3 regions of the Streptomyces sp. NBC_01077 genome follow, and region 3 is predicted to be linked to each of the others. Evidence: riboswitches for the same ligand, from Rfam matches in the RefSeq annotation. Region 3 holds a riboswitch; each other region holds the start of a gene.
What was found. A riboswitch is a leader RNA that binds a small molecule or an ion and turns the genes downstream of it on or off. The one in region 3 is predicted to bind thiamine pyrophosphate.

Region 1 (7,828 bases), 3.8 Mb from region 3:
CCCGGGCTCTCGGCGATCGGACTCGGCCCCGCCCGGCTCACCGCGATCGCCGCCGCGTCGACGGCCGTCGCCTGCACGCTCGGCTCGATGATCGCCCTGCTGTTCTATCTGCACCTGCGCGGCGACATCACGGGCCTGCCCTTCGACGGGGCCGCCGCCGACCTCCTCGCCGCCGACCGGCCGATCCCGCTCGCCGCCGCCCTCACCCTGCTCGCGGTGCTCCCGGTCGTCGCCGCCACGGCCGCGGGCCTCGCCCTGCGCCCGCGCACCGCGCCCGCCGCACCGGAGGGCGCGGAGAAGCCGGTGCCGTCCGGACTGCCGTGGGGCATCGCCCTGGTCGCGGTCGGCCTGGCGATCGAGACGTACGCGGGCCGCAGCGGCGCCGGCGCCGGACTCCCGCTGCCGGGGCACTTCGACGGCAACCCGGCAGGCGTCCTGGCCGGCTGGGTCCTCACCGCCTTCGGCCTCGCGATGGCAGGCCCCGGCCTGGTCCACGGCTGCGGCCGCCTCCTCCAGGCCGTCCGGCCGGGCGCCACGCGGCTGCTCGCGGGCCGGGTCCTGATGGACGAGTCCCGCCGTATCGGCCGCCCGTTGGGCGTGGTCAGCGCGGTGGTCTCCGGAACCCTCGCGGCATCGGCCCTGCACGACGCGGGCACGGGCCCCGGCGCCTTCGGCCCGCTCACCGGCCTCGGCGCGGGCCTGATCCTGGCCTGCACGACGGCCACCCTCCTCACCGCGGCCCTGGAATCCAAGCAGTGCCGCGCCCACACCACCGAGGCCCTCCTCCGCATCGGCGCCCCGCCCACGGTCCTCCGCTCGGCGGCCCTGATGCGCGCGGGCATCCTGCTCGCGGTCTTCCTCCCCCTGACGTGGGCGGTGGCCGAACTGGCGGCGCTGCCGCTGACGGGCTGAGCGGACCGCGGCCGCTCACGCCCCACGGGGGCGGCACCACGGGTGTCGCCCCTATCGTGGGTCCATGGCGACGCTTCCTCCGGCACACCGGCCGCCCGGACCGCGCGGGCACGAGCGCGAGATCCACACGCTCCACGAGTTCGACGAGGCGCTCGCCCGGCCCGGCTCCCTCGCAGGACACCGGGTGCAGTCGGTCGACCTCACCGACCGGACCTTCGCCCTGCTCACCGCCGTCACCACCGACGCCGTCTTCCTCGGCTGCCCGATGGAGCCGGAGGCGGCCGCCAAGGTCCGCGCCGACGGTGCGTTCGTCTTCCCGCCCGTGCCCGACCTGCCCTTCGACCCGTACCGGGCGTCGCTCTACTCCGCCGAGGAACTGTTCCTCGGGATCGCGGACACCGGATACGAGGGGACGCCCGACGCCCTCGCGTACGCCTGGTTCGGCCGGACACGGGCCGATGGCGACATCTTCGCCTCGATGCTCCGCTCGCTCCACGACGACGCCGTCTCCGACGCGCTCGACGAGCTCCTGGACGGCGCCCGGGTCGTCGGCGTGATGGGCGGCCACGCGATGGGGCGGGGCACGGAGGCGTACGCGGGCGCGGCCAGGCTCGGCAGATCGCTGGCGCGCGCCGGTCTCACCGTGGCGACCGGCGGCGGCCCGGGCGCGATGGAGGCCGCGAACCTCGGCGCGTACGCGGCCCCGCTCGCCGACGAGGCCCTGGCCGAGTCCCTCGCCGTCCTCGCCGAAGTCCCGTCGTTCACGCCCTCGGTGACCGACTGGGCCCGCGCCGCCTTCCGCGTACGGGCCCGCCTGCCGCACGGCGGCGACTCCGTCGGCATCCCCACCTGGTTCTACGGCCACGAGCCTCCGAACGCCTTCGCGGGCCACATCGGCAAGTACTTCGCCAACGCCACGAGGGAGGACGGCCTGCTCTCCCGCTCCACCGCGGGCGTCGTCTTCCTGCCGGGCGCGGCGGGCACCGTCCAGGAGATCTTCGACAACGCGACCCCGAACTACTACGCGTCCCGGGGCGCCCCGCCCCCGATGGTCCTCGTCGACCGCGCCCACTGGACGCAACGCCTCCCGGCCTGGCCCCTGCTGGAAAGCCTGGCGGCGGGCCGCCCGATGGCGGCCCGCATCGCCCTCGTGGACTCGATCGACGAGGCCCCGGACGCACTGGAACGGCTGGCGAAGGAGGAGACCGGGTAGCCCCCTCCGGTCACTTCCGCCAGAAGAGGTGGTGCGTCACCGCACCGCTCGGGCTGGGCACGACGTCGCAGTGGAACCGGTCGAGCAGCTCGTCGGGCGACTCCCAGAGCCGTACCCCGGCTCCGAGCTTCACCGGCGCCACCGCGACGTGCAGGGTGTCGACGAGATCGGCGTCGAGGAACTCCCGGATGACGGTGGCCCCGCCACCGAGACGGACGTCCTTGCCCCCCGCCTCCTCCCGGGCCCGGGAAAGGACCGTCGCCGGGTCGGCGTCGACGAAATGGAACGTCGTGTCGGAGAGCGTGAACGAGGGCCGCGGGTGGTGGGTCATGACGAACACCGGCGTGTGGAACGGCGGCTCGTCACCCCACCAGCCCTGCCACTCATGGTCCTCCCAGGGACCGCGCTGGGGCCCGAACTTGTTGCGCCCCATGATCTCGGCACCGATGTTCCGGGCGTAGTCCCGCGTGAAGTAGTCGTCGAGGCCCCGGCTGCCCCCGGAGTCGGTGCGCATCGGCCAGCTCGCCGTGGCACCCGCCCAGGAGAACATGCTCCCCGGATCCGCGTGCCCGAAGGGCCGCTCCAGACTCTGCCCCTCCCCGGTACCGAAACCGTCGGACGAGACCATGAAGTTCTGGACTCTGAGCAGCTGGCCCATGACTTTCCTCCTGTGCGTTCGACAAAGAGACGCCGCGACGACGACGGCGGAACAACACCAAGGAGACTCCCCCGGCGGCCAGAACTCATCGCTCCTCCACGGGGTGTCGCGATCCCCTACGGAATGTCGTCGCCGAGCACCACCACGTCCTCCGCCCGGAAGGCCACCCCCACCTCGGCGCCCGCCTCCGGCACCTCCCGCAGCGGAAGCTCCGCGTCCAGCGGCGGCCCGTCCACCGGGCGGAGCCGTACGGCCACCCGGCTGCCCCGGAAGGACCGCGACTCGACCGTCCAGGCCGGCCCCTGCTCCACGGGCACGAGCCGTACCCCGCCGGGCCGGACGAGAAGCCGCCGCTCGCCCTGCGGCGAGTCCCCCGGCACCGGGACCTTCCCCCAGACGGTGTCCGCGACCGACCCGGTCACCCGCGCCGCCACCACGTTGTCGAAGCCCAGGAAGCGGGCCACGAACTCGGAGGCCGGCCGCGACCACACGTCGACAGGCGCACCCGACTGGGCGATGCGGCCGTCCCGCATGACCACCACCCGGTCGGCGAGCGCGAACGCCTCGCCCTGGTCGTGGGTCACCGCGAGGACCGTCGTCCCAAGCCGCCCGAAGAGCTGCCGCAGCTCCACGACGAGCCGCTCCCGCAGCCCCCGGTCGAGCTGACCGAGGGGTTCGTCGAGCATGAGCAGCCGGGGCCGGGGCGCCAGGGCGCGGGCCAGCGCCACCCGCTGCTGCTCACCGCCGGAGAGCGCGCCGACGGACCGGCGCCCGGCGCCCGGCAGACCGACGAGGTCGAGCAGCTCCTTCACCCGCTCGGCCTGCTCGGCCTTCCCGGCCCCGCGCATCCGCAGCCCGAACGCGACGTTGCCGCCGACGTCCCGCTGCGGGAACAGCTGGTGGTCCTGGAACATCAGGCCGACGCCCCGCCGGTGCACCGGCACCCCGCTCTGGTCGGCGCCGCCGAGCAGCACCCGCCCGCCGTCGAGGGCCTGCAGCCCGGCGACCGCCCGCAGCAGCGTGGACTTGCCGCTGCCGCTCGGCCCGAGCACGGACACGATCTCGTGGTCGTCGACCGCCAGGTCCACGCCGTCGAGCACGGCCCGCTCCCCGAACCGTACGGTCGCCCCGTCGAGTCTCAGCATCAGAACTCCCCCGAGGTGCGTTCGGTCCGGAGCCGTTCGAGCAGCAGCAGGGACACCGCGCACACCACCATGAGAATCGTCGAGAGGGCCATCGCCTGGCCGTAGTTGAGCTCGCCGGGCCGGCCCAGGAGCCGCGCCACGGCCACCGGCAGCGTCGGACTGTCGGGCCGGGCGATGAAGACGGTCGCGCCGAACTCGCCGAGCGAGACGGCGAACGCGAACCCGGCGGCGATGAGCAGCGCCCGCCGCACCAGCGGCAGATCCACCTCCCGCCAGGCCCGCCACGGCGAGGCGCCGAGGACGGCCGCCGCCTCCCGCAGCCGCTCGTCCACCGCCCGCAGCACCGGCAGCATCGTCCGTACGACGAAGGGGACACCGACCAGGGCCTGCGCGAGCGGTACGAGGATCCAACTGGCCCTCAGATCGAACGGCGGCTCGTCGAGGGTGATGAGGAAACCGAAACCGACGGTCACGGCGGACACCCCGAGCGGCAGCATGAGCAGCGCGTCGAAGCCCCGCACCAGCCGTCCCGCCCGCCGGGTGAGCGCCGCCGCCGCGAGCCCGCCGATGACGAGGGCGATCAGGGTGGCGACGACGGCGTACCGGAGCGAGTTCCCGATCGTGTCGAGCAGCGGCACGAGGAAGGTGCCGGAGGGATCCGGGGTCTGCAGCGCACGGTAGTAGTCGAGCCCGTATCCGTGGGAGGTGGCGAAGGACCGCTCGACGAGCACCCCGAGCGGCAACACGATCAGCAGCGCCACCGAGACGAGGACACCGACGAGCAGCGCCCACTGCCCGGCACCGCGCGGCCGGCGCGCGGTCTCCTCGGGCGCGACCAGCCTCAGCGCGGTCTCCCGCCGGCGGACGGTCCGGGCGTGCACGGCGAGGACGACGCCGACCGCGACGAACTGCACCATCGTGAGGACGGCGGCCGTCGTCAGATCGAAGCGGACAACGGTCTGCCGGTAGATCTCCGTCTCCAGAGTGGAGTACGTGGATCCGCCGAGGATCTGGACGACGGCGAAGGAGCTCGCCGTGAAGAGGAACACCATCAGCGCGGCCGCGGCGACGGACGGGGCGAGCGCCGGCAGGGTCACGGTCCGCCACGCGGTCAGGCGGGACGCGCCGAGAACCCGGGCGGCCTCCTCCTGGCGCGGGTCGAGCTGCGCCCACAGGCCGCCTACGGTCCGGACGACGACGGCGTAGTTGAAGAACACATGGGCGATCAGGATCGCCCAGACCGTGTTGTCGAGCCGCACGCCCCACAGCCCGTCGAGCAGTCCGCCGCGCCCGACAAGCGCCAGGAAGGCCGTACCGACCATGACGGTCGGCATCACGAACGGCACGGTGACGACGGCCCGCAGCAGCCCCTTGCCGGGAAAGTCGAAGCGCGCGAAGACGTACGCGCCGGGCAGCGCGATCAACAGAGTCAGCCCCGTGGAGGCAAGCGCCTGCCAGAGCGTGAACCACAGGACGTCGAGAATCTCCGGCCGGCTCAGCGTCTCGCCGAACCGTCCGAACTGCCACGCCCCGTCGACCCGCAGCCCGCGTTCCACGATCGAGACGACGGGCCAGGCGAAGAAGAGCGCGAAGAAGGCGACGGGCACGACCATCAGGCCGAGCCGCGCCGCGCTTCCCCTGCGGTCGGGGACTACTTCAGAACGAGCGACGACCACTGCTGGATCCACGGGTCACGCTTCTCGGCGATCTTCTCGGGCGCCATGGTCTCCGGCTTGTCGACGACCACACCGTGCTTCGTGAACAGCTCCGGCAGGGCCGCGTCCTTCGCCACCGGGTTGACGAACATCTGGAGCGGCATGTCCTCCTGGAACTTCTTCGAGATCAGGAAGTCGATCAGCGCCTTGCCGCCCTCGGGGTTCTTCGCCCCGTTCAGCAGACCCGCGAACTCCGTCTGCCGGAAGCAGGTGCCGGTGGACACGCCGGTGGGCGCCACCTTCGGCTGCGGCTCGCCGTACAGCACCTCGACCGGCGGGCTGGACGCGTACGACACGACGAGCGGCCGGTCGCCCTTGGCCTGCTTGCCGCCGGCCGAGCCGGAGAACTCCTGGTTGTAGGCGAGCTCCCAGCTGTCGACGGTCTTCACACCGTTCGCCTTGAGCTTCGACCAGTACGCCTGCCAGCCGTCGTCGCCGTACTTCGCAGCCGTACCGAGCAGGAAGCCGAGACCCGGGGAGGACCGCTCGGGGTTCTCCACGACGAGCAGGTCCTTGTACGCCGGCTTCGCCAGGTCGTCGAAGGTCACCGGCGGCGCCAGCTTCTTGTCGGCGAAGTACTTCTTGTCGTAGTTGACGCAGATGTCACCGGAGTCGATCGGCGTGACCCTGTGCTCCTTGTCGAGCCGGTACGCCTCCGGGACCCGGTCCAAGCCCTTCGCCTCGTACGGAACGAAGATCCCGTTGTCGAGCGCGCGGGACAGCAGCGTGTTGTCGACGCCGAAGAAGACATCGCCCTGCGGGGAGCCCTTGGTCAGGATCTCCTTGTTGACGGCCTCGCCCGCGTCCCCGCTCTTCAGCACCTTGACGGTGAAGCCGGTCTGCTTCGTGAACTCGGCCAGCACCGCCTTGGAGGCGTTGAACGAGTCGTGACTCACGAGGGTCACGGTCTTCGGCACGGGCCCGCCGGACTTGCCGGCGGCGTCCCGGACGTCCTCCGTGCCGCAGGCGGCAAGGGTGGTGACGCCGAGCGCCGCGACGAGCGCGGCGGCAGCGGCCTTCTTGATGGTCACTGAGATTCCTCCTGGGCATGACCAGGAAGAGACGCGGCCCTGCCCACGACCGGCGAACCGGACGCGGGCAGGGCGCAACAGCTTGAGTTAACGACCGAACTTCCTACCCAGAATGACCTGGGCAAGGTTCAGAGGGTCTGCGGTCCTACGGTGACCGCACTCTCAGCGCTGTGGCGCTCCCCTGTCGGAATATGGAGATGTGTTCGAGCTCAGGATACAAGGTCAGCGTTCGGCGGCGGCCAGCTGTCCACAGGCACCGTCGATCTCCTGACCCCGGGTGTCGCGCACGGTCACCGGCACACCGTGGCGGGCGATGGCCTCGACGAAGGCCTTCTCGTCCTCGGGGCGCGACGCCGTCCACTTCGAACCCGGCGTCGGGTTCAGCGGGATCAGGTTGACGTGCACCCGGCGCCCCTTGAGCAGCCGGCCGAGCAGGTCACCCCGCCACGCCTGGTCGTTGATGTCCCGGATCAGCGCGTACTCGATGGAGATCCGGCGCCCGGACTTCTCCGCGTACTCCCAGGCCGCGTCGAGGACCTCACGCACCTTCCAGCGCGTGTTCACCGGCACCAGGGTGTCCCGCAGCTCGTCGTCCGGGGCGTGCAGCGAGACCGCGAGCCGGCACTTGAAGCCCTCGTCGGCGAACCGCAGCATCGCGGGCACCAGCCCGACGGTGGAGACGGTGATCCCCCGCTGGGACAGCCCCAGACCGTCCGGCTCGGGGTCCGTCAGCCGGCGGATCGAGCCGACGACCCGCTTGTAGTTCGCGAGCGGCTCCCCCATGCCCATGAACACGATGTTGGAGAGCCGCGCCGGTCCCCCGGGCACCTCCCCGTCCCGCAGCGACCGCATGCCGTCCACGATCTGGTGCACGATCTCGGCGGTCGACAGGTTCCGGTCGAGCCCCGCCTGCCCCGTCGCGCAGAACGGGCAGTTCATCCCGCAGCCCGCCTGCGAGGAGATGCACATCGTCACCCGGTCCGGGTAACGCATGAGCACCGACTCGACCAGCGTGCCGTCGTGCAGCCGCCACAGGGTCTTACGGGTGGTGTCGTCGTCGCACGAGATGTGCCGCACCACGGACATCAGATCGGGCAGCAGCTCCCCGGCCAGCTTCTCCCGCGAGGCGGCCGGAATGTCCGTCCACTCCGCGG
Region 2 (7,828 bases), 2.0 Mb from region 3:
ATCGTGGCAGACGTGATCGGGCCGAGGGCAGGGGCTGACAGGCGATGAAGGCATTCCGACTTGATGAACTGGAGGCGGAGCGTGCCGCGAACAAGGGCGCGTACCTCCAGTTCCTGCGGGAGCGGAACATGTCGGTGGGCCTGTACGCGCTGGACGCCGGGGAGCTCGACCCGCAGCAGCCGCACGGTCAGGACGAGGTGTACTTCGTGGTGAGCGGCCGGGCGGCGATCACGGTGGGGACGGAGACGACCCAGGTGGCGCGCGGCAGCGTGGTCTACGTGCCGGCCGGGGTGGAGCACAAGTTCCACCACATCAGCGAGGACCTGCGGGTGATGGTGGTCTTCTCCCCGCCGGAGGCCTGACGCACGGGGACGCCTGTCGCACCGGAGGCCTGACGTACCGGAGCCCTGGCCCTCCCGAGCCCTGGTCCGCCCGAGCCCGGGCCCGCCCGACAGCCGGCCCGTCCGAGACCTGAGGGTCGGACGGGCGAAGCCCCTAGGGGGCGGATCAGGGGAGAGCGGGGGCCACAGGGCCCCCGTGGGCCTGCCCCGGCCCCTAGCCTTGAGGTTGTTCGGCGCGGAGTGCGCGGAACGGATCTTCGAGAGCGAGGGAGAGGTCGATGGCCGTACAGGAGGTTCTCGCGGGGATGCCCTGGTGGGTGAAGTGGGTCGCCATACCCGTGCTCGCCCTGCTCGTCTTCGGCGGACTGATCACCAGCGTTCTGGCCTTCGTGGTCGGACTGCTCTTCAAGGTGCTGCTCTTCGTGGCCCTCGTCGCCGGACTGATCTACGTCGTACGGAAGTTCAGCTCCTCCGACCGGTCGCGCGACGAGTGGTAGCACAAGCTACCGATCGGTATGCAGGCGACGCAGGGTATTAGCCCAGCCGGGGGAACGCGCTGGTCGAATCAGGGCGTGGGCCCAGGGGCTGCCACTAGAGTGGAATCCCTCCGCCGCGTAGGGGACTACAGGTGTAGACCTCCGTTCTGACCAGCGGTTTCCCAGGCCCGGCGGGCGCGCGGGGGCGGCCCCCGCGGGCGGATGCAATGCATCCGTCGTCACGCCTGGGGGTGACCTTTGGCCACGGCTACGCAGACGGCTGCGCCTACCCTGATCGGCTCGGTGCAGCGAGCGCTGAGACTTCTGGAGGCCGTGTCCTCCCACGCGGACGGCGCCCCGGCCAAACAGCTCGCCCGTGAAACGGGCCTTCCGCTGCCCACCACGTACCACCTACTCCGCACCCTGACGCACGAGGGCTATCTGGTCCGCGAGAAGGGTGTGTTCGTCCTGGGCGACGCCGCGGTCCGACTGGCCGGCGGCGGAGATGTGCAGAATCGTCGCATCAAGATCGAAGACTCCCTTGCCCGCTGGCGGGACACGATCGGTGTGCCCGTCTACTTCGCCCTCTACCGCGAGGGGGAGATCGAGCTCGTCGCTGTCGCCGACACCCCCTCCGCTCCCGCGGTGGAGGAATGGGCCGACTTCCGAGAGACCGCGCACGCCCATGCGATCGGGCAGTGCCTGCTGAGTCAACTCGATCTGAAATCTCGTCAAGACCACCTTGACCGCCACCCGGTGGAAGCCATCACTCCGTACACGGTGCGTAACCGTCGTGTGCTTTTGGAGCGTTTGGGCGGTTTGGGGCGAATGGAACCCTTGGTAGAACGTCAGGAATATGCGCTCGGCACGGTCTGTGCCGCAATCCCCATCACTGCGGGCTCCACAGCGGCCGCAATGGCCATTTCCCTCCCCCTTCACCAGGAAGAACGGTTGCTCCCAGCAGTCGAGCAGCTACGTACAGAGATCGGGAAGCTCTTCAGTTCGCTCGCGTTCTCTATCAGTATCTGAAAAATCACTCCTTGTGATCTGGTAGCGCTTACAGCACGATTGCGTCAAGAGGGCCACGGGGGATCATTCCTGGCCGTTTCGGTCACAGCTTTCAGCAGCTGTGTTTACACAACTGCTTCATCTACTGCGGGGTACATGATGCGAGAGTCGGTTCAGGCCGAGGTCCTGATGAGCTTCCTCGTCTCCGAGGAGCTCTCCTTCAAGATCCCGGTGGAACTGCGATATGAGACCCGGGATCCCTACGCGGTGCGGATGACCTTCCACCTCCCCGGGGACGCGCCTGTCACCTGGGCGTTCGGCAGGGAGCTGCTGCTCGACGGGATCAACCGGCCGAGCGGGGACGGCGATGTGCACATCGCCCCGACGGAGCCCGAGGGCCTCTCGGACGTCTCCATCCGGCTCCAGGTCGGTGGCGATCGCGCCCTGTTCCGGGCCAGCGCGCCGCCGTTGGTCGCTTTCCTCGACCGTACGGACAAACTGGTTCCACTCGGTCAGGAACGGACACTCGGCGACTTCGAGGACAACCTGGAGGCCGCACTGGGCCGGATTCTGGCCGAGGAGAACGCGGGCCCGGCTGCCTGAGACGGGACCTCACTTCGCGCGACGGCGCCGTCCGCCCCGTACCGCCGCGGGCTTTCGGGTGCCCGTCCCCGGCCCCCCGGCCTCCGCCCGGTCGGCGGAGACCACCATGGCCGCGAGCGCCGTGGTGACCGGCACGGAGGCGACCAGACCGATCGAACCGACGAGCGTCCGGACGATCTCCGCGGCGACCAGCTCGCTGTTGGCCACCGTCCCCATGCTGCTCTGCGCGATGGTGAAGAGCAGCAGCAGCGGGAGGGCGGCACCCGCGTAGGCGAGCACCAGCGTGTTCACGACCGAGGCGATGTGGTCCCGGCCGATCCGGATCGCGGCCCGGTACAGCGCGCGCGGACCCATGCCCGGATCGGCCTGGTGCAGCTCCCAGACCGCCGAGGTCTGGGTGACCGTCACGTCGTCGAGCACGCCGAGGGAACCGATGATGATCCCGGCCAGCAGGAGGCCGGACATGTCGATGCTCGGGTACAGGCCGTGGATCAGGCCGGTGTTGTCGTCGGTGTTGCCGCTGAGCGACGCCCACTCGATGAAGAACGAACCGAGCAGTCCGATCAGCATGAGCGAGATCAGTGTGCCGAGCACCGCGACCGAGGTGCGGGCCGAGAGCCCGTGGCACATGTAGAGCGCGATCAGCATGATCGCGCTCGACCCGACCACCGCCACGATCAGCGGATTCGATCCCTCCAGGATCGCCGGCAGGATGAAGAGCGTCAGCACCAGGAAGCTCGCGGCGAGCGCGATCAGCGCCATCACGCCCCGCATGCGGCCGACGAGCACGACCACGAGGGCGAAGATCCCGGCGAGCACCGCCATCGGGACCTTCCGGTTCACGTCCGTCACCGAGAACTGCAGGTCGCGCGGGGCGTCGGGCGCGTACGCCACCACCACACCCTGCCCCTCGTGCAGTTGGCGCGGTGCGTCCGGCTGCACGATCTCGGTGAACGTGCGCCCCTTCTCCGGGCCGGTGGTGACCTCGATCGTCGCCTTCCCGCAGTCTCCCTGCTGGGCGTTGACCGCCTCGCGCCCCTCCGGGGTGGAGGTGTCCCCGGTCGGTGGGACCTGCCCGGCGTTCACGTCCTTGCAGTCGACCTGCTCGACCGATACGACCTTGCCCTGCTCGGTCTGCCGGTCGAAGCCGACTCCGGTGCGCTCGTGCGCCGGGGTGCCACCGGGCCACAGGACCACGAGCCCGACCGCGACGGCCGTGGCGAAGGGGATCAGGATCGCGGCGATGACCTTGCGCAGATGCCGGGACACCGGGGCGGCGGGCCCGTGGCTGTGGCTGTGGCCGTGCCCGTGGGAGCTGTGCTCCCGGCCGTTCTCGTGGGACGCGCCGTGCCCCTGACCGTGCCCGTGGGAAGGGCCGGGACCGTGGTCGTGGCCGTGCGGCTCGGGAGTCTGTTGGGGGGAAGTCACCGACCGATCATCGCAAGAACGGCGGGGGCCCACTGTTCAGCACGCCAGGGATGACGCTAGCGTGGTGGCACCTTTGCACACGCGGGAGCTCGGAGCACCGGGCTGAGAGGGCGCTGATCACCGTACGCGCGTACTGATGTACGTACGGGAGGAGGCTGCGCCGACCGCCGAACCTGTTACCGGGTAATGCCGGCGTAGGGAGATCGGTCTCATGACCATTCAGGATGCACGCACGCCTGCCTCCAAGCAGGACGACACCTCTGCCGACGGCGCCCGCACGCCGGGCTGGCACAAGGGGTACGTCCAGGGCTCGCGCCCCGACCTCCGGGTGCCGGTCCGTCAGGTGCACCTCACCAACGGCAAGGACGTCACGCTGTACGACACGTCCGGCCCGTACACCGACCCCACCGTCGACACCGACGTGCGGCGGGGCCTTCCGCCGCTGCGCGAGAACTGGATCATCGCGCGCGGCGACACCGAGGAGTACGCGGGCCGCCCGGCCCGCCCCGAGGACGACGGCATCAAGCACACCTCGCCGCGCGGCGGCGGGCTGAAGAACCTCGACGCCGTCTTCCCCGGCCGCCCGCGCGTGCCGCGCCGTGGCCGCGACGGCCAGGCCGTGACCCAGCTCGCGTACGCCCGCCGGGGGGAGATCACCCCGGAGATGGAGTACGTGGCGATCCGGGAGAACGTCTCCCCCGAGGTCGTACGGGAGGAGATCGCGGCGGGTCGCGCGGTGCTCCCGGCCAACGTCAACCACCCGGAGATCGAGCCGATGATCATCGGCAAGCGGTTCCTGGTGAAGGTCAACGCCAACATCGGCAACTCCGCCGTCACCTCCTCCATCGAGGAGGAGGTGGAGAAGATGACCTGGGCGACCAAGTGGGGCGCCGACACGGTCATGGACCTGTCCACCGGTCGCAACATCCACACCACCCGCGAGTGGGTCCTGCGCAACTCCCCCGTACCGATCGGCACCGTGCCGCTCTACCAGGCCCTGGAGAAGGTCGACGGCCGGGCCGAGGACCTGACCTGGGAGATCTACAAGGACACGGTCATCGAGCAGGCCGAGCAGGGCGTGGACTACATGACGGTGCACGCCGGCGTACTCCTGCCGTACGTGCCGCTCACCGCGCGCCGCAAGACCGGCATCGTCTCGCGCGGCGGCTCGATCATGGCCGCCTGGTGTCTCGCCCACCACAAGGAGAACTTCCTCTACACGAACTTCGAGGAGCTCTGCGAGATCCTCGCGACGTACGACGTCACGTACTCGCTCGGCGACGGACTGCGCCCCGGCTCGATCGCGGACGCCAACGACGCGGCCCAGTTCGCGGAGCTGCGCACGCTCGGCGAGCTGAACACGATTGCCAAGCGCCACAACGTGCAGACGATGATCGAGGGCCCGGGCCACGTCCCGATGCACAAGATCAAGGAGAACATCGACCTCCAGCAGGAGATCTGCGAGGAGGCGCCGTTCTACACGCTCGGCCCGCTGACCACGGACGTCGCGCCCGCGTACGACCACATCACCTCCGGCATCGGTGCGGCCATGATCGCCTGGTGGGGCACCGCGATGCTCTGCTACGTCACGCCCAAGGAGCACCTGGGCCTGCCGAACCGGGACGACGTGAAGACCGGTGTCATCACGTACAAGATCGCGGCCCACGCGGCGGACCTCGCCAAGGGGCACCCGGGCGCGCAGGAGTGGGACGACGCGCTCTCGGACGCGCGGTTCGAGTTCCGCTGGGAGGACCAGTTCAACCTGGCGCTCGACCCGGACACCGCGCGTGAGTTCCACGACGAGACGCTGCCGGCGGAGCCCGCGAAGACCGCGCACTTCTGCTCGATGTGCGGTCCGAAGTTCTGCTCGATGAAGATCTCGCAGGACATCCGTCGGGAGCACGGCGGCGATCTGAAGGCGGACGAGATCGAGGCGGGCATGGCCGCGAAGTCCGCCGAGTTCGCGGCGACCGGCAACCGCGTGTACCTCCCGCTGGCGGACTGACCGCCGCCGGCGCTCGGGGGACCGACCCCCACCGGCGCTCGGGGGACCGACCCCACCTGTGCTCCGTGGACTGACCATCACCGGCGCATGGACCGGCCCGCGACCCCGGGGGAGTCGCGGGCCGGTGGTGTGTCAGGGGTCCATCGGGCCGCTGGGTGGGGTCGTGGCCGCGAGGACGTCGCGGAGGAAGGGGAGGATGCCGCGTTCGAGGAGGGCGCGGCGCCAGGCCTCGCGGGCGCGGGACAGTTCGTCGTCCGGTGCGCCCGGAGGCGGGCCGCCCGCGCTCACCTCGGCGGGGCTGTTGCGCAGGGCCGTCACGAGGAGCCCGGCGGCCGCGCCGAGCAGTCCTGCGGCGGCGACGGCGCCGAAGACCAGGCCTGCGGTGAGGAGTGTCGCCCCGAACACCACGGTGGGGGCGATGGCGTGCAGGACCGCGCCGACCAGCAGGAATATGACGGCGGCCGCGCCTGCGAGGACGGGCACCATGACGGTGAAGATCGCGACGACGCCGGGGCCGGGGCCCGGGCGGTCCGAGGACGCCGCCGGTATCGGGGTCCCCAGGGCCGCGCGGTTCTGTTCGCGGACCTTCACGAAGTGGTCGTACTCGCTCGCTGCGGCGCTGGTGACCAGAGTTGTCGCGTTCAGGGTCAGGGAGCGCAGCTGTGCGAGCGTGAGCCGGGTTCCTGCTCCGGCGAGATCCGGACGTGCGTGGGCGGTGCTCAGTGCGTCGTCGAGGACCCGCTCGTACTCGGCGCGGTCCTCGGTCAGCAGGTGCGGAGCCACGTTCATGTGCATCCCCCGATGCTCCGTAGGCCCGGATCAGCCGTGGGAAACGGTCGGTTGGGCGGAAACGGAGGAGAGCCTGCTACGGATGGACCCGATGGTATTGCGGTCGTGCCACGCGTTGACAGGGTGTTTCCGGAATTCGACTTCCCCGGATGCGCAGGGTTATGCGTCAGCTGTTCAGGGGGAGTTGGACGACCAGTAGCTTTCCGGCCATGGTCACTCCGCCGTCCATGGCGATCGCCAGCCCGTCGGCGTACACGTGCGGTCCGTCGACGATCGGGCCCGAATTGCCCTCGCTGTCCTCCGTGCCGACCTGGCCGAGGAGGTACGGGATCGGGCTGTGGCCGTGGACGATCCGGTGGCCGCCGTAGGTGGAGAGCAGCTCCTGGACGGCCTGCGGGCCGCCTTCGTCGCGGAACGCGAAGCGCTTGGTGAACTTCCGGAAGACGTCCCAGACCTCGTCGGCGTCGTTCCGGTTGAGGATCTCGTGGACCGTGTCGTTGACGTCCTCGATGGTCTGGCCGTATTCGAGGTACGCGGTGGTGTCGGAGTGCAGGAGAAGGTGGTCGTCCTCCAGCACCACGGCGTCGAGCCGGGACATCCACTGCAGGTGGACGTCCTGGAGCCGGTCCATGTCGTGCTTCTGGCCGCCGTTGAGCAGCCAGGCGGCCTGGAAGGTGGCGGTGCCCGCGCCGGAGTTCACGGGGGTGTCGCCGAAGCGTTTGGCGCCGATGAGCAGCAGTTCGTGGTTGCCCATGAGGGCCTTGCAGTAGCCGCCGGCGGCGGCGGCCTCGGCGGAGAGGCGCATGACGAGGTCGATGACGCCGATGCCGTCGGGGCCGCGGTCGGTGAAGTCGCCGAGGAACCAGAGGCGGGCGTTGCCGGCGGCCCAGCTGCCGTTCTGGTCGATGAGGCCCTGGGCGCGGAGGGCGGCGACGAGCTCGTCGAGATAGCCGTGGACGTCGCCGACGACGTAGAGCGGGCCGGGGCCTTCGCCGTTCGCGGGAGCGGGCTCGGCGGCGGAGCCGGGCTCGGGGGTGACCGGGACCTGGACGGTGTCGCCGCGGTTGATGACCGGGAGGTCGCGCTCGGTCGGGGTGTAGCCCTCGGGCATCGCGCCCTCCGGGAAGGCGTTGCCGGGGTGACCGGTGGCGACGGAGACGATGGAGGAGCCGGTCGGG
Region 3 (7,828 bases):
CGCTCGTCGGCGACGACCTCCAGCTTGATCCAGTCCGTGCCGAGCGCCTCCCGCGCCAGCCGGGCGGTGAGGACGGCCTCGCCGGCCGTGAAGCAGCCCGCCGTGTTGGGCAGGACCCGGATGCCGAGCCGCTCCAGGACGGAGAGGACCGAGCCCTGGACGGTCGGGTCGAGCCGCCGCATGGCGACGGTGGTCAGTTCGGTGCCGCTGGCGATGAGCGAGCGCTCCAGGACGTCGAGGCTGGGCGCCCCGCCGGTGCCCATGATCAGGCGCGAGGAGAACTCCGTACCCCCGAGGGCGAACACGTCGTCGGACATCGCGCTCAGCCTCCCTGCACCGCGGTGAGGACCTCCACGCGGTCGCCCTCGCCGAGCAGCGTCGCCGCCCACTCGCCGCGCGGCACGACCGTCTCGTTGAGGGCGGCGGCGACTCCGGAGTGGGCCGTGGTCAGGGTGGCGACGAGGGCGTCGAGGGAGAGGGGGCCGGAGAGCACGCGCGGTTCTCCGTTCACGGACACGTTCATGCGGGCTGCTCCTGACGTACGGGAGAGAAACGGCGGGGGGTGAAGGGGCGGGCCTCGTCGGGGAGGAAGCCCGTGGTGAGCACTTCGGCCATGACGTCGCCGGTGACGGGGGTGAGCAGGACCCCGTTGCGGTAGTGGCCGGTGGCCAGGTGCAGGCCGGGCAGGGCGGTGGGGCCGAGCAGGGGTGCGTTGTCGGGGGACGCGGGGCGCAGTCCCGCCAGGGTCTCGGTGAGCGGCAGCTCGGTGAGCCCGGGGACGAGCTCGTGGGCGTCGCGCAGCAGCTCGTACACGCCGCCCGCCGTCACCGTGGTGTCCCAGCCCAGTTCCTCGCTGGTGGCGCCGATGACGAGTTCGCCGTTCTCGCGGGGCACCAGGTAGACGTGGCTGCCGCGGACGACGGCGCGGACGGTCCGGGAGAGGAAGGGGGCGTACGGGGCCGGTACCCGCAGGCGCAGTACCTGGCCCTTCACCGGACGCACCGGCGGCAGCACCTCGTCGGGCACGCCCGCGAGGCGCCCGCTGAGGCTGCCCGCGGCGAGGACGACCTGGTCGGCCGTCAGTTCCTCGCCTCCGGCGAGCACGACTCCGCGCGCCCGGTCCCGTACCACCGTCAGGCTCTGCGCGAGGGCGCGGTGGAAGACCACCCCGGCCCGTTCGCAGGCGACGAGGAGCGCGGTGGCGAGCCGGCGCGGGTCGACCTGGTGGTCGCCGTCCACCCGGAGCCCGCCGCGCACGCCCGGGGCCAGCATCGGTTCGAGGCGGCGGCATTCGCGGCCGCTGAGCCACTCCGAGGTGAGTCCGCAGCGGGTCTGCAGGGCGTGCAGTTCGCGCAGGTGGGCCCGGTCGTCGGCGTCGAGGGCGACGGCGAGGGTGCCGCAGGCGCGGTAGCCGACGTCGTGGCCGGTGGATTCCTCGAGCTCCGCGACGAACGCGGGATAGCGGGCGGCGGAGGCGAGGTTGAGCCCGAGCAGGGTCTCCTCGCCGTAGTGGAGTTCGGTGACGGCGGCGAGCATCCCGGCCGCGACCCGTGCGGCGCCGCCGCCGGGGGCCGGGTCGATCACTGCGGTGCGCAGGCCGCGCCGCGCGGCCCGCCAGGCCGTGACCAGTCCGATGATGCCGCCCCCGACGACGAGGACATCGGATCCACGGACATCGGATCCACGGACATCGGACGGACGGCCGTCGGGTGCATCGATTTCGGACACTTCGACTTCGGACACGTGGACATCGGAAGAACGCATGGGCGTCCAGCCCCTCCCTTCGCCGGCATGACCCGGATCAGGTTCGTACGGTCGGAGGCCGTCCCAGCCTCCCTCTCAGCCCGGTGCGTCCGGGCTCCCGCGAGTGCTTTACGCCCGACACACTAGCTTCCGCCTCCGGGGGGCCACAGACCCCTCCCTTCCTGACGGTCCGTCAGATGCGTAAGGTGGTCGGGTGAGCGAGCAGAAGCAGGCACAGCAGCACGTCGTGATCGTCGGCGCCGGCATGGCGGGCGTACAGACCGCCGTCGCCCTGCGCGGACAGGGCTTCACCGGCCCGGTGACCCTCATCGGGGCCGAGCCCCACCAGCCCTACGACCGGCCCCCGCTCTCCAAGGCCATCCTCCTCGGCAAGGCCGAGGACTCCGCCTTCGACGTCGACTTCGAGGAGCTCGGCGTCGAGCTCCGCCTCGGCCTGGACGTCACCGGGCTGCGCGCCGCCGACCACGAGATCGACACCGAGGCCGGGCCCGTCGCGTACGACACCCTGGTCGTCGCGACCGGCGCCCAGCCGGTCACCCTGCCCGGCACCGAAGGCGTCCCCGGGATCCATCTGCTGCGGACCCTCGACGACGCGGTACGCCTCGGGCCCGTCCTGGAGCGCCGCCACAGCGTCGTGGTCGTCGGCGCCGGATGGATCGGCGCCGAATTCGCCACCGCCGCGCGCGAGGCCGGCTGCGCGGTCACCGTCGTCGAGGCCGCCGACCGTCCCCTCGCCGGAGCCCTGCCCGCCGAAGTCACCGCCCCCATGGCCGAGTGGTACGGGGAGAACGGCGCCGAACTCCTCACCCACGCGCGCGTCCGCACCGTCGAGCCCGGCGCACCGGGCAGGGTCGTCCTCGCCGACGGCCGCGAGCTGCCCGCCGACGCCGTCGTCGTCGGCATCGGCGCCCTCCCCGCCACCGGCTGGCTCGCCGGCTCGGGCATCGCCCTCGACCCGAGCGGCGCAGTCACCGCCGACGAGCGGCTGCGCACCAACCTGCCCGATGTGTACGCGGTCGGGGACTGCGCCTCCTTCCCGTCCGCCCGCTACGGCCGGCGCCTCCTCGTCCACCACTGGGACAACGCGCTCCAGGGCCCCCGCACGGTCGCCGCGACGATCACCGGGGCCGACTCGGGGCCGTACGACCCCGTCCCGTACTTCTGGTCCGAGCAGTTCGGCCGCTTCGTCCAGTACGCCGGTCACCACGCGGGCGCGGACACACTGCTCTGGCGCGGCGACCCGGCGGAGGAGGCCTGGTCCGTGCTGTGGCTGCGCGCCGGGGTGCCGGTGGCCGTCCTCGCCGTCGGCCGCCCCCGTGACCTGGCCCAGGGCCGCAAGCTCATCGAGACGGCCACCGCGGTCGATCCCACGCGCGCGGCGGACCCCTCCGTACCTCTGAAGGCGGCAGTCCGGTAGGGCCCGACTACCGGCTGTCAGTCCGGGATGGCAGGCTTGTCCTGTGACCGAGATTGACGTAAAGATCGATGCGCTCGTCCCCGCCTGGCTCTACGTGCCCGACATCGCGGAGATGCTCGATGTCGAGGTGACGCGCGTGCGGCAGCTGATCAAGGATGGTCAGCTCATCGCCGTGCGCCGTGGAGAGAACAACGCCCTGCAGATTCCCGCCGCCTTCATCCAGGGCGACAGGATCGTCAAGGGCCTCGTCGGGCTCCTGACCGTGCTGCGGGACGACGGCTTCAGCGACGAAGAGATGCTGGAGTGGCTCTTCACTCCGGACGAGAGCCTGCCGGGCACGCCCGCGCAGGCACTCAACGAGAACCGCGGCACGGAGGTGAAGCGCCGCGCCCAGGCGCTCGCCATCTGACGCCCGCACACACCGAAGACACCACGAGCGGGTGTCACGGCGCGACCGGCCCCACGGGCCGGCCGCCGTGGCCCCCGTGACACCGACGGGGGGAACCCACCCATGCCCACGCCTCGTGAGCGGCTCGCCGACGCCCGGCTCTACCTGTGCACCGACGCCCGGAAGCGCCAGGGCGACCTGCCCGCCTTCCTCGACGCCGTGCTCTCCTCCGGCGTGGACATCGTGCAGCTCCGCGACAAGGGCATGGAGGCGGGTGAGGAGCTGGAGCACCTCGCCGTCTTCGCCGACGCCGCCCGTCGGCACGGCAAGCTCCTCGCCGTGAACGACCGGGCCGACGTCGCCCACGCCATCGGCTCCGGCGTGCTGCACCTGGGCCAGGGCGACCTGCCCGTGCCCGCCGCCCGGGCGATCCTCGGCGACGAGGTCCTGATCGGCCGCTCCTGCCACGCCGAGACCGAGGCGGCCGCGGCCGCCGTCGAACCGGGCGTGGACTACTTCTGCACCGGGCCCTGCTGGCCCACCCCCACCAAGCCCGGACGGTACGCGCCGGGCCTCGGCCTCGTGCGGTACGCGGCGGGCCTGGCCCAGGACCGCCCCTGGTTCGCCATCGGCGGCATCGACGAGACGAATCTGGACGAGGTTCTGGACGCCGGAGCGCGCCGGATCGTCGTCGTCCGGGCGATCACCGAGGCCGACGACCCGGCCGCCGCGACGGCCGCCCTCGCCAAGCGGGTCCGCGAGCGCGCGGGGGAGTAGGCCCTGCCCGGGCAGGGCCTGTGGGGTGTCCGGCGGGATCCGCCGGGACCTTCCGGCCGCTCCGGCGGGACCGGTGAGGTGTCCGGCGGCCCGTCCGGCGATCCGTCCGGCGGTTCCTCCGAAGAACCGCCCGGCCACCTGTCCGAAAAGGTGTCCATCAATCGGACACCGTTTACACCCGTCCCCGCGGCCCGTCTAACCTGCCCGTATGGCCCTTGGTACCGCTTCCATCCGCTCGGACCGCGCCCGCACGGTCCGCGAGATCCTCGCCTCCGGCGGCACGTCGTACTCCTTCGAGTTCTTCGCGCCCCGGACCGAGAAGGGCGAGCAGGTCCTCTGGAACGCCATGCGCCGGGTCGAGGCGGTCGGCCCCAGCTTCGTCTCCGTGACCTACGGCGCCGGCGGCTCCACCCGCGGCGGCACCGTCAAGGCCACCCAGAAGATCGCCTCCGACACCACGCTGACCCCGGTCGCGCACCTCACCGCCGTCGACCACTCGGTCGCCGAGCTGCGGAACATTCTCGGCCAGTACGCCGACGCCGGTATCCGCAACATGCTCGCCGTCCGCGGAGACCCGCCGGGTGACCCGCTGGGCGAGTGGGTCGAGCACCCCGAGGGCGTCCGGTACGCCGCCGACCTCGTACGGCTGATCAAGGAATCGGGCGACTTCTGCGTGGGCGTCGCCGCCTTCCCCGAGATGCACCCCCGCTCCACCGACTGGGACAAGGACATCCGGCACTTCGTGGACAAGTGCCGCGCGGGTGCCGACTACGCGATCACCCAGATGTTCTTCGACCCGGAGAACTATCTGCGGCTGCGGGACAGCGTCGCCAAGGCCGGCTGCGAGACCCCGATCATCCCCGAAGTCATGCCCGTCGTGAACGTGAAGACCCTCGGCCGACTGCCCCAGCTGAGCAACGCGCTGTTCCCCGCGGATGTGAAAGAGCGCATCCTCGCCGTCAAGGACGATGCCGCCGCTGTACGCTCCATCGGTATCGAGTTCGCGACGGAGTTCTGCGCGCGGCTGCTCTCCGAGGGTGTCCCCGGACTGCACTTCATCACGCTGAACAGCTCCACCGCGACGCTCGAGATCTACGAGAATCTCGGACTGCACCAGCAGTCGTAACCGGTCGTACCCGCCCCGACCCGCGGCGGTGACCGTGGAGAGGGGCGGCGGGGCATGGGGTGGACGGTCCTCTACATCGCGTTCGGCGTGGTCGCGCTGTGGCTGCTGGGGGAGGTGCTCCTGCAGTACAAGGCGCGACTGCGCTGGCGGGTGCTCGCCTTCGGCGGCTTCCTCGGCGTGGTCCTCGGCGTCCTGCTGCCCTCGGTGGCGGTGATCATCGTCGGAGCGGTCGCCTTCGCCGTCGGCCAGACCTATGTGACGCTCTCCTTCCGCCGTGGCTTCTCCACCGGCTGGGCGATCGGCGGCAGTCCGGGCGCGAGCCGTCGCCGCAGGTCGGGTGCTCCGGCGGAGGCCGGGCCCACGCTCGAGGTCACCGAGCTCTCCTACGAGGCGGAGGACACCTCGTACGCCGTGCCGGAGGGGGCGGAGGCTCCGTCCGCCGAGACCACCGCGGTCTACGAGCCCCTGCCGATGCCTGAAGACACCGGCCAGTACGGCGTCTACAACATGGGCCAGGACTCGGGTCACGGTGCCTCCCCGCATCCCGGCACCGGCTACGAGACGGGTTATCAGACCGGGTACGACCCCTACGCGCCCGCGTACGAGCAGCAGCAGCCGGCCTACGACTACGGGCAGGCCGCCGGGCAGCAGCAGTACGCCGCCTACTCCGACCCGTACATCGGGCCCGGCACGGACGGCCAGCAGTACGGCTCGTACTACGGCGACCCGTACGCCCCCTCGTACACCTACGACACGCCGCCCGGCGGGGTCTGGGTCCCGCAGCAGCGCGACACCGAGCAGGCGCCCCAGCCGCAGCAGCAGGCCCCGTACGGCTACGAGCCGCACCCGGACGACCAGCAGCAGTACCGGTACTGAGTGACCGTGTGATCGTGGGGGCCCCGGCGAGTCCGGCGGCCCCCACGGCGCTATCCGGCCACTGGGAGCCGCGAGAGCCCGCTACCGGGAGCCGCAAGAGCCCGCTACCGGGAGCCGCGGAACTCCGCGCCCTCCACGATGAATCCCGCCACCAGCGCGCCCGACATGCCCGCGTGGGCCAGCCCGCCGCCCGGGTGGGACCAGCCGCCCGCGAACCAGAGGCCCGGCAGCGGGGAGCGGTTGTCGGCCGGAAGCAGTTGCCCGCCGGCCCCCGCGAGCGCCGGCCCCGGCACCTCGGCGGCGCCGGTGTCCCGCCGTACGTCCTCCGGGGTGCGGACGTGCTGCCACAACAGCCGCTCCCGCAGCCCCGGGACCGCACGCTCGGCCGCCTCGACCATCCGCCCGGCGAGAGTCTCCCACGCGGCCGCGTCCTGATCCGGAGCCGTACGGACGGTGGCCGTCACGGTCACCGACTCGTGATCCGCGTCCGGACGCAGCGCCGGGTCGTCCGGGCGCAGCACCGTCACGGTCGGCCGCCCGCCCTCCGCGTGGACGACGGTGCGGTGGACCGCCTCCGCCTCCCGGGACCCGCGCAGCGCCAGACAGACCGTCACCCGGCTCGTCCAGGTGAGCTGGAAGTGCGGCCAGTCGTCGCCGTCGCCCCACTCGACGACGTGCTCGTGGTAGAGGGAGGGCACCGGGGCCCCGGAGACGACGTGGTCGGCCTCGACGGTCTCGCCCCCGGCCAGCCGGACACCCACCGCCCGGCCGTCCTTCTCCAGGACGTCCTCCACGGGTGTGTCGAAGACGAACTCGACCCGCCGCTTCCGGCAGCGCTCGTACACCGCGTCGGCGAGCGCCCGCAGGCCCCCGCCCACGTACCAGCTGCCGAAGGTCTGCTCCATGTACGGCAGGACGGCGGCCGAGGCGGGGGCGGTCGCCGGGTCGAAGCCGTACGCCCACGCGTGCGCGTCGAGCAGGGCGACGAGCCGCGGGTCGCGCAGCTCGCGCGCCCCGACCTGCGCGAGCGTCGTCGTCGGGCGCCGCAACAGGCCCGCCTTCAGGGCCGGATACGGCTCACGGGCCAGCGGCGCCGGGTCGGCCGGCTGCGGCTCCTCCAGGAGCGGGCGGCGGGTGCGGTCCCAGGCCTCGCGGGCCCGTACCAGGAAGTCGCCCCAGCGCTCGCCCGCGCCCGCGCCGAGCGCCGTGTCCAGGGCGGCGACCGTGCCGGCCCGGGAGGCGTTCGGCAGGTCCACGCGGGTGCCGTCGGCGAAGACATGACGGCTCGCCGGGTCGACCTGCGTCAGCGTGACGCAGTCCTCCAGCGGCTCCTTGCCCGTCTTCACGAACAGGTCCCGGTACACGGCGGGCAGATGCAGCAGCCCCGGGCCCGTGTCGAAGGCGAACCCGTCGCGCGCGAAGCGGCCGACCGCGCCGCCGTACGTCGCGCCCCGCTCGTACACCGTCACCCGGTGGCCCG

Region 1: it holds a riboswitch for thiamine pyrophosphate, as region 3 does, so the genes downstream of both, OG462_RS31030 (thiamine ABC transporter substrate binding subunit) here and thiO (glycine oxidase ThiO) in region 3, are expected to answer to the same signal.
Region 2: it holds a riboswitch for thiamine pyrophosphate, as region 3 does, so the genes downstream of both, thiC (phosphomethylpyrimidine synthase ThiC) here and thiO (glycine oxidase ThiO) in region 3, are expected to answer to the same signal.

The regions. Positions count from the first base shown of each region.
Region 1 covers NZ_CP108669.1:6,820,464-6,828,291, reverse strand. Annotated here, with positions in the region: gene OG462_RS31055 (hypothetical protein) at 1-912, shown strand, start outside; gene OG462_RS31050 (LOG family protein) at 977-2,125, shown strand; gene OG462_RS31045 (dihydrofolate reductase family protein) at 2,136-2,783, opposite strand; gene OG462_RS31040 (ABC transporter ATP-binding protein) at 2,900-3,928, opposite strand; gene OG462_RS31035 (ABC transporter permease) at 3,928-5,541, opposite strand; gene OG462_RS31030 (thiamine ABC transporter substrate binding subunit) at 5,580-6,674, opposite strand; TPP riboswitch at 6,757-6,867, opposite strand; gene rlmN (23S rRNA (adenine(2503)-C(2))-methyltransferase RlmN) at 6,897-7,828, opposite strand, start outside.
Region 2 covers NZ_CP108669.1:5,036,806-5,044,633, forward strand. Annotated here, with positions in the region: gene OG462_RS22655 (cupin domain-containing protein) at 45-362, shown strand; gene OG462_RS22660 (DUF5326 family protein) at 620-838, shown strand; gene OG462_RS22665 (IclR family transcriptional regulator) at 1,076-1,846, shown strand; gene OG462_RS22670 (SsgA family sporulation/cell division regulator) at 1,985-2,428, shown strand; gene OG462_RS22675 (YibE/F family protein) at 2,438-3,856, opposite strand; TPP riboswitch at 3,928-4,074, shown strand; gene thiC (phosphomethylpyrimidine synthase ThiC) at 4,068-5,861, shown strand; gene OG462_RS22685 (hypothetical protein) at 5,994-6,656, opposite strand; gene OG462_RS22690 (metallophosphoesterase) at 6,817-7,828, opposite strand, start outside.
Region 3 covers NZ_CP108669.1:3,066,067-3,073,894, reverse strand. Annotated here, with positions in the region: gene OG462_RS13700 (thiazole synthase) at 1-317, opposite strand, end outside; gene thiS (sulfur carrier protein ThiS) at 323-523, opposite strand; gene thiO (glycine oxidase ThiO) at 520-1,764, opposite strand; TPP riboswitch at 1,762-1,875, opposite strand; gene OG462_RS13685 (NAD(P)/FAD-dependent oxidoreductase) at 1,958-3,181, shown strand; gene OG462_RS13680 (Rv2175c family DNA-binding protein) at 3,225-3,590, shown strand; gene thiE (thiamine phosphate synthase) at 3,693-4,346, shown strand; gene metF (methylenetetrahydrofolate reductase [NAD(P)H]) at 4,555-5,472, shown strand; gene OG462_RS13665 (hypothetical protein) at 5,527-6,348, shown strand; gene OG462_RS13660 (phytoene desaturase family protein) at 6,453-7,828, opposite strand, start outside.